DNA from 3 places in the Piscibacillus salipiscarius genome. Region 3 is predicted to be linked to each of the others. Evidence: riboswitches for the same ligand, from Rfam matches in the RefSeq annotation. Region 3 holds a riboswitch; each other region holds the start of a gene.
The links. A riboswitch is a leader RNA that binds a small molecule or an ion and turns the genes downstream of it on or off. The one in region 3 is predicted to bind thiamine pyrophosphate.
Positions count from the first base shown of each region.

Region 1: another riboswitch for thiamine pyrophosphate. It lies ahead of ACFSW4_RS03375 (YkoF family thiamine/hydroxymethylpyrimidine-binding protein); the one in region 3 lies ahead of ACFSW4_RS04485 (ABC transporter substrate-binding protein).
Region 2: another riboswitch for thiamine pyrophosphate. It lies ahead of thiW (energy coupling factor transporter S component ThiW); the one in region 3 lies ahead of ACFSW4_RS04485 (ABC transporter substrate-binding protein).

Region 1 is NZ_JBHUMZ010000011.1:114,946-117,210, reverse strand. It holds gene ACFSW4_RS03385 (hypothetical protein) at 1-80, opposite strand, end outside; gene ACFSW4_RS03380 (HD domain-containing protein) at 148-786, opposite strand; TPP riboswitch at 892-996, shown strand; gene ACFSW4_RS03375 (YkoF family thiamine/hydroxymethylpyrimidine-binding protein) at 1,089-1,676, shown strand; gene ACFSW4_RS03370 (ECF transporter S component) at 1,691-2,265, shown strand, end outside.
Region 2 is NZ_JBHUMZ010000022.1:16,535-18,799, reverse strand. It holds gene tenA (thiaminase II) at 1-345, opposite strand, end outside; gene thiW (energy coupling factor transporter S component ThiW) at 342-854, opposite strand; TPP riboswitch at 946-1,059, opposite strand; gene ACFSW4_RS10045 (ABC transporter permease) at 1,119-1,895, opposite strand; gene ACFSW4_RS10040 (ABC transporter ATP-binding protein) at 1,870-2,265, opposite strand, start outside.
Region 3 is NZ_JBHUMZ010000013.1:119,020-121,284, forward strand. It holds gene ACFSW4_RS04480 (S8 family peptidase) at 1-476, shown strand, start outside; TPP riboswitch at 535-644, shown strand; gene ACFSW4_RS04485 (ABC transporter substrate-binding protein) at 746-1,729, shown strand; gene ACFSW4_RS04490 (thiamine-binding protein) at 1,732-2,022, shown strand; gene ACFSW4_RS04495 (ABC transporter permease) at 2,022-2,265, shown strand, end outside.

The DNA of each region.
Region 1 (2,265 bases), on a different contig from region 3:
TTTTTTTCTTCAGCATCAGCCCCACAACCAGATAGAACAATCAATCCAGTAATCAAAAAATAAATCCACTTGTTACGCATTTATGTACCTCTCCCTCAATCAAACTACTCATACATTTCGGGATTCTTCAAAATTTGTGTGGGCTTTTTACTTTTTTCCACTCCATTCGTCGAAAAATTCTGCTAAAAATTGTTTCATCATGTTATGTCGTTCTTTTGCGATATTATACCCCGTTCTAGTATTCATAAGGTCTTTTAATTTTAGGAGTTTTTCATAAAAATGATTGATGGCAGTTCCATCACGTTTGCTATATTCTTCTTTAGTCATACCTTCCCGAGGTTCCACATCAGGGTGATGTATTAGATTGCCCTTTGAACCCGCATAAGTAAAACAACGAGCAATTCCAATAGCTCCAATCGCGTCTAGACGGTCAGCATCCTGAACTACTTTGGCTTCTAAACTAGTTAGCTTAGGGCCTTGGCCACCTTTATATGAAATGGTCTTAATAATGTATAAAATATGCTCTTGCTGTAGTTGAGGAATTTTAAGATCATCTAACCAATTTTTAACACGTTTGAGGCCAGCTTCTTCAGATTCGTTTAGTTTCTCATCAGCTAGGTCATGAAGAAGTGCAGACATTGTACAAATGAATGGATCAGCATTTTCTTCATCTGCTATTCGATTGGCCAAGTTAGTTACACGCTCAATGTGCCACCAATCGTGACCAGTACCCTCGTTTTCCAGTTCTTTTTTAACAAAATCTCTCGTAAGATTTATAGGGTCCATAAGTAACCCCTCCTTTAACTGTACTTTAAATACTAAATAAATTTTTTAACTTTACAAATTATTTTTACATGTTATATTTTTAAGTGTAAGAAAACTGCATAACCGAATCAACACTAGGGGAGCTACAAGCAAGTGGCTGAGAGGGCAATCGCCCGACCCTTAAAACCCGATCTAGATAATACTAGCGTGGGGAAGTGTAGGAGACTGTCTGAAGTACAGGTGAATTTTCGTACAGGTCAACTGCATTCCCACGGGAGTGCAGTTTTTTTAATTTATAAAAAAATTATAGGGAGGAGATTTTCATGACAAATCAATGTGGAACAAGTCGTATTGCGGGATGCCAGTTCACCCTTTATCCGATGAGCGACCAATTTGTCGACATTATTTTATCGGCGTTAGAAGAAGTCGATACATCAAAAGTCTGGAAAGATACAGACGATGTGAGTACGTGTATTCGCGGAAAAATAGTTCACATTTTTGATGTGACAGAGGCCATTTTCCTACACGCAGCAAAAACAGGTGAACATGTTGCCATGAGTGGTACGTTCTCGATTGGCTGCCCAGGGGATTCACCTGGAGATGTTTATATGGATGAGACGAATGAACCACAGAACCAAGCAAACATCCAAGAGCTAGAGCAAAAGGCTGGATGTAAGTTTTCGCTATACCCAATGGGGCGAGAAGATTACATGGAACAAATTATGAATCAAATCGATTTGTCAAAAGAGCGTGATGTTAAAGTGAGCGCATCACACTATGCCACTCGTTTAGATGGTGATGTTAAAAATATCTTTAAAACGTTACGCGAATCTTTTAACCAAGTTCAACAAGAAGTTTCACACGTGACTATGACATTTACGATATCGGCTAATAGCCCATCAAACAATTAAAGGAGAGGTGAACCATGAATCAATGGAAACTTAAAGAGATTGTTTTAATGTCGATTTTAGGTGTTGTTTTTGGGTTTATTTATTTAGCATTCTTTGGTGTTGGAAAAGTTCTATATGGCTTTTTTGCCCCGTTCGGACTTGCTGATATGGGTTATGAAATCATTTATGGCATTTGGTTTATTGTTTCAGTCATCGCCGCTTACATTATAAGAAAGCCTGGTGCGGCGTTTTTAGCTGAAATGGTTGCAGCATTAGTTGAAGTCCTAGCAGGGTCAACGACTGGACCTCAGTTATTAATCTCTGGTGCCATACAAGGTTTGGGGGCAGAGTTAGCATTCGCAGCGACAAGGTGGAAAGATTATCGCCTGCACATTTTAATGTTATCTGGTGTGGGTGCAGCTTGTTTAAGCTTTCCGTACCACTTCTTCGCAGGCGGGTTTGATGCTTATGAGAACTGGGTTGTAACCTTATTATTTGTCACTCGAATCATAAGCGCCATCATCATCACTGGCCTCTTAGGTAAATTCATTAGTGATCAGCTTGCGAAAACAGGTGTCCTTCAAGGCTACGCGTTAGGAAAAGAGATCAA
Region 2 (2,265 bases), on a different contig from region 3:
GTGTTTTATATAATGATCTGCTGTTGGTGGTAACGGATGATGTTGTAACGACTTATAATCCACATTTGCATACTGGCAAAAGTTATGGTGTGGGTGCGTTTCATCATTTAAAATAAAACTTATTTGTTCGTTAAAAAACTGAAAATCACTTCGCCTACTTGATTTAACTATGGCTAATGCATAAACCTTAATAAATGAATTTAAGTACTCAAAATCTGCTTTAATATAATGCTTCACCGCTTCAGACGGGACATCACCGTTCCCAATTCCTTTAACAAAAGAGTGATTAAAGATCTTTTGAAATAAATCATCGTTTTCATGTCTTAAATTTTCTGTAAAGCTCATTTAGCTACCTCCTCCTCAATGTTACCTGCTGCTCTTATTATGTGTTGATTTAATCTAGTAGTTAGTAAGACACCCATTATGGCACCTGGAACACAACTAACTATAAATACAGGGATAAAAAATAAAGCACCTGCTGAACTGCCCATTAGGAAATTTGCGATTGGGAATGCTATAAGCGCTCCTATTATTCCTGTTCCAAAGATTTCACCTCCAGCAGCCCAACCTTTTTTCTTAAACCTTTTATATAAAATTCCTGCGAAAAAAGCTCCAATCATCCCCCCTGGAAAGGCTAATAACGTACCTAAACCTAGCAAATTACGAATTAAAGCCATGAGAAATGCTATTAACACAGCTGGACCTGTTCCAAGGGAAATGGCTGCCATGACATTAATGGCATGTTGAACTGGATAAGCTTTAGCAACTCCTGCTGGAAACCAAATAAACTGAGATCCAACAATACCGATTGCAATAAACACTGACATAACAGTTAATTTACGAACTTGCCCCACTACTTCACCTCCCTTTGATGCTAAAAAAGGACCTAAATATACACAAAAAAACGTCAGGCCATAACTGGACCTGACGTTAGAAGACATACTAAGTCATACATAGCTACTTCCCTACGCTGGTATTAACCAGATCAGGTCCTTTAAGAGTTAGAAGCATGCGTGCTTCCTCTCAGCCCACGATTATTGGGCACCCCTAGTAGTGCATCATTTTCAATTTTCATAATTTTACTTTAACAAAGAATATTTATTCTGTCACGTTCAAATTTAATATTGACTCAAAAGTCCCTTTTCCATAGCAATTTTTTCAGACCTTAAATAAATAAAAATTCCAAACACTAAGTAAAAGACTGAATTTAGAAGCAAAGCTGTGTAATCTAATGCTGTAAAATCTCCCCATGTATATCCGTGGATCATGACTTGACGTACCATATCAATTCCTTTGGAAAATGGAGCAAACACTAAATAAGGAGCTACTGATAGTGGTACAAAAGCTAACCCCATTAAAATAAACTGAAGGACATTTAAGACGGATTGAATTTGTTTAATAATAATTGCAAGTCCTGCTAATAAAAAGCCAACTCCAATCATACTTAAAGTCGTAACCATAAAAATTGGTAATGCGATATCAATTCTTAAAATAAGCCACTCGCCGGCCGTTAACATAGATAGAATAAGTAACACAAACACAATCACACCATAAATCAATACATTTGAGACAATTCTTGCTAAAAGCACTTTCCACATGCCGAGTGGCGACATAAAGAGCTGCTCTAAAGTACCTCTCTGTGCTTCGACTAGCACGACAAACCCTAAATTTTGCATAATGGTTAACATGAAAAACCATATCACGTAGTTTACTATGACGTATTGTACGTTCGTATCAACTTGTTGGGGGTCTCCAATAGCATATAGTCCTAGCAGCATGGCTAAAAAGACGAAATAAAATTGAACAATCATGGTGATCGTATTGGGATAATAGCGTTTTAACTCTATATATTCTTTTGCCATATTGGCTTTAGTGAGATGCCACAGCTGTGTCAATGTCATTCCCCTCCTTTATTAACTGCATAAAGACCTGTTCAAAATCGACTGTCGTACGATCAATTTTTTCAATTTTAGTTTGATTACTTTTTAAAATATCCATAATGATATAAAGGTCGTCTTCTTTTTCCAAGGTCACGTTAATCTGGAGGTCATTTATTTCAACTATCGGAAAGTGGTTATGGATGGCTACTTTCTGCTGTTCTGTGAGGACTTCTTCAATAGTGAAACTGTAAGCTCTTGTCTCAAACAATTTAATTAAATCTTCAACCTTTTCATCTGCTACGACTTTACCACCATTTATGATCACCGCTCTATCGCAAATGTCTTGAACAATAGGCATATCATGAGTACTTATAATAATCGTTTT
Region 3 (2,265 bases):
CGGGAATTGTCGTCTGTGTTGCAGCAGGTAATGAAGGCCCAGATCAACAATCGATCGCAAGTCCAGGCATTAGTAATAAAGTGATAACAGTTGGGGCGATGGATGACAGAGGTACTATCGAACGACAAGATGATCGAATAGCTGAGTTCTCAAGCCGCGGGCCAACCATTTATAACGAAGTGAAGCCTGATGTTGTTGCTCCAGGTGTCGATATTATTTCTTTAAGATCACCAAATTCTTATATTGATAGGCTTCAAAAGAGTGCTAGAGTAGGTGAATACTACTTTACGATGTCAGGTACATCTATGGCCACGCCAATTTGTGCCGGAGTCGTTGCTTTGATTTTAGAACAAAACCCTTCTTTATCACCGGATGAGGTGAAAAATGTACTAATGGAAACGGCTGAAAGTCTAGGTGATCGCAACACGTATGGTGCTGGTTATATTCAAGCTGACCGCGCCTTATTAAACAACTAAAATGAGTTGCAATCACCTTAAGATTTTGTCATACTAAGATTGACAAAAGCATAACTAGATTAAGTTGTAGGGGGACCAGTGTTGCTGGTTGAGATTGTATCCGTAAGATACTGACCCTTAGAACCTGACCTGGCTGACACCAGCGTAGGGAACACCATTTATGTTAATGAACAAAAACGTGAACCCTAGGCATAGTCCTAGGGTATTTTTATACATAAAATTCCCTTTCAACTAGTCTAGTTATGACAAGACAAGGGGGGATTTTTAACATGAAAAAGATGATGCTTTTTATTTTTGCCTTACTTCTATTGTTATCAGCTTGTGGTAACAATAGTGAGGAAAGTGAAGATTTAAAAGACATTAAATTTGTACTAGATTGGACGCCAAATACGAATCATACTGGCATTTATGTAGCCAAAGAAAAGGGTTATTTTAAAGAACAAGGATTAGACGTTGAAATAATTATGCCGGGTGAAGCGAGCGCCGATCAGTTAATCGCATCAGGCCAAGCGGATTTTGGCATTAGTTATCAAGAAGGTATTACGGAAGCGCGAATTCAAGATGTTCCTATCGTTTCAATCGCTGCCATCATTCAGCATAATACATCCGGATTTGCCTCGCCGAAAGATAAAGGGATTACGTCGCCAAAAGATTTTGAAGGTAAAAAATATGGCGGCTGGGGAGCACCATTAGAAAAAGCTGTATTGTCATCACTGATGCAGCAAGAAGGAGCAGATGTCGATAAAGTTGAAATTGTAAATATTGGTGATGCTGACTTTTTTACAGCTGTTAAGCGCGATGTTGACTTTGCCTGGATCTATTATGGGTGGACTGGAATTGAAGCAGAATTAAGAGGCACTCCGCTTAATATGATCTATTTAACGGATTATAGTGAAAAGCTAGATTACTATACGCCAGTCATCGCAACGAATGAAGACATGATCAACGAAAACTCTGAAACTGTACAAAAATTTATGAATGCCGCATCCAAAGGGTATCAGTTTGCAATCGACAATCCAGAAGAATCAGCTAACATCTTAATTGAAGCAGTACCTGACCTTGACCCTGAGCTCGTTAAAGCGAGTCAAGAATGGTTATCGCCAAGATATCAAGATGACGCCAATCAGTGGGGGATTCAAAAGCTTAAAGTTTGGGAAAACTATGCTGAATGGATGTTAGAGCATGATTTACTAGAGAAGCCATTAGATGCTGAAGCGGCGTTTACGAACGAGTTTTTACCTGAGGAGGAATAAAGGTGGCAAATGCACTGGTTAGTATTCAAATCATTCCTAAAACTAAAAACGGTGAAGACGTGATTCCATACGTCGATGAAGCGATTAAATTAATCGAGGATTCTGGAGTAACGTATCAAGTGAATGCCCTTGAAACGACTATGGAAGGCGAATTATCAAAGCTGTTATCAGTGGTTGAAAATATGAACGAGAAAATGACCGAACTGGGCAGCCCTAGTGTGATTTCTCAGGTTAAAATAGCGTACCGGCCTGAAGGAATTACGATGGGTGAGTTAACGGAGAAGTATAGATGATGAAGTCATTAGTGAAACAAGGATGGCGACCAGCGTTGGTCATCATCCTTCTATTCCTGATCTGGGAGCTGTGTGTTCAGCTATTTCAAGTTCCAACTTGGTTACTTCCAGCTCCAACACAAATATTAGAAGTCGGTATAACGGAGTGGGGGCAGTATTCACACCATGTATGGGCAACTGTTCAGCTCATTATTGTTGGCTTTCTAATCGGAAGTAGTATTGGAATTTTGGTCGCCATAGGCC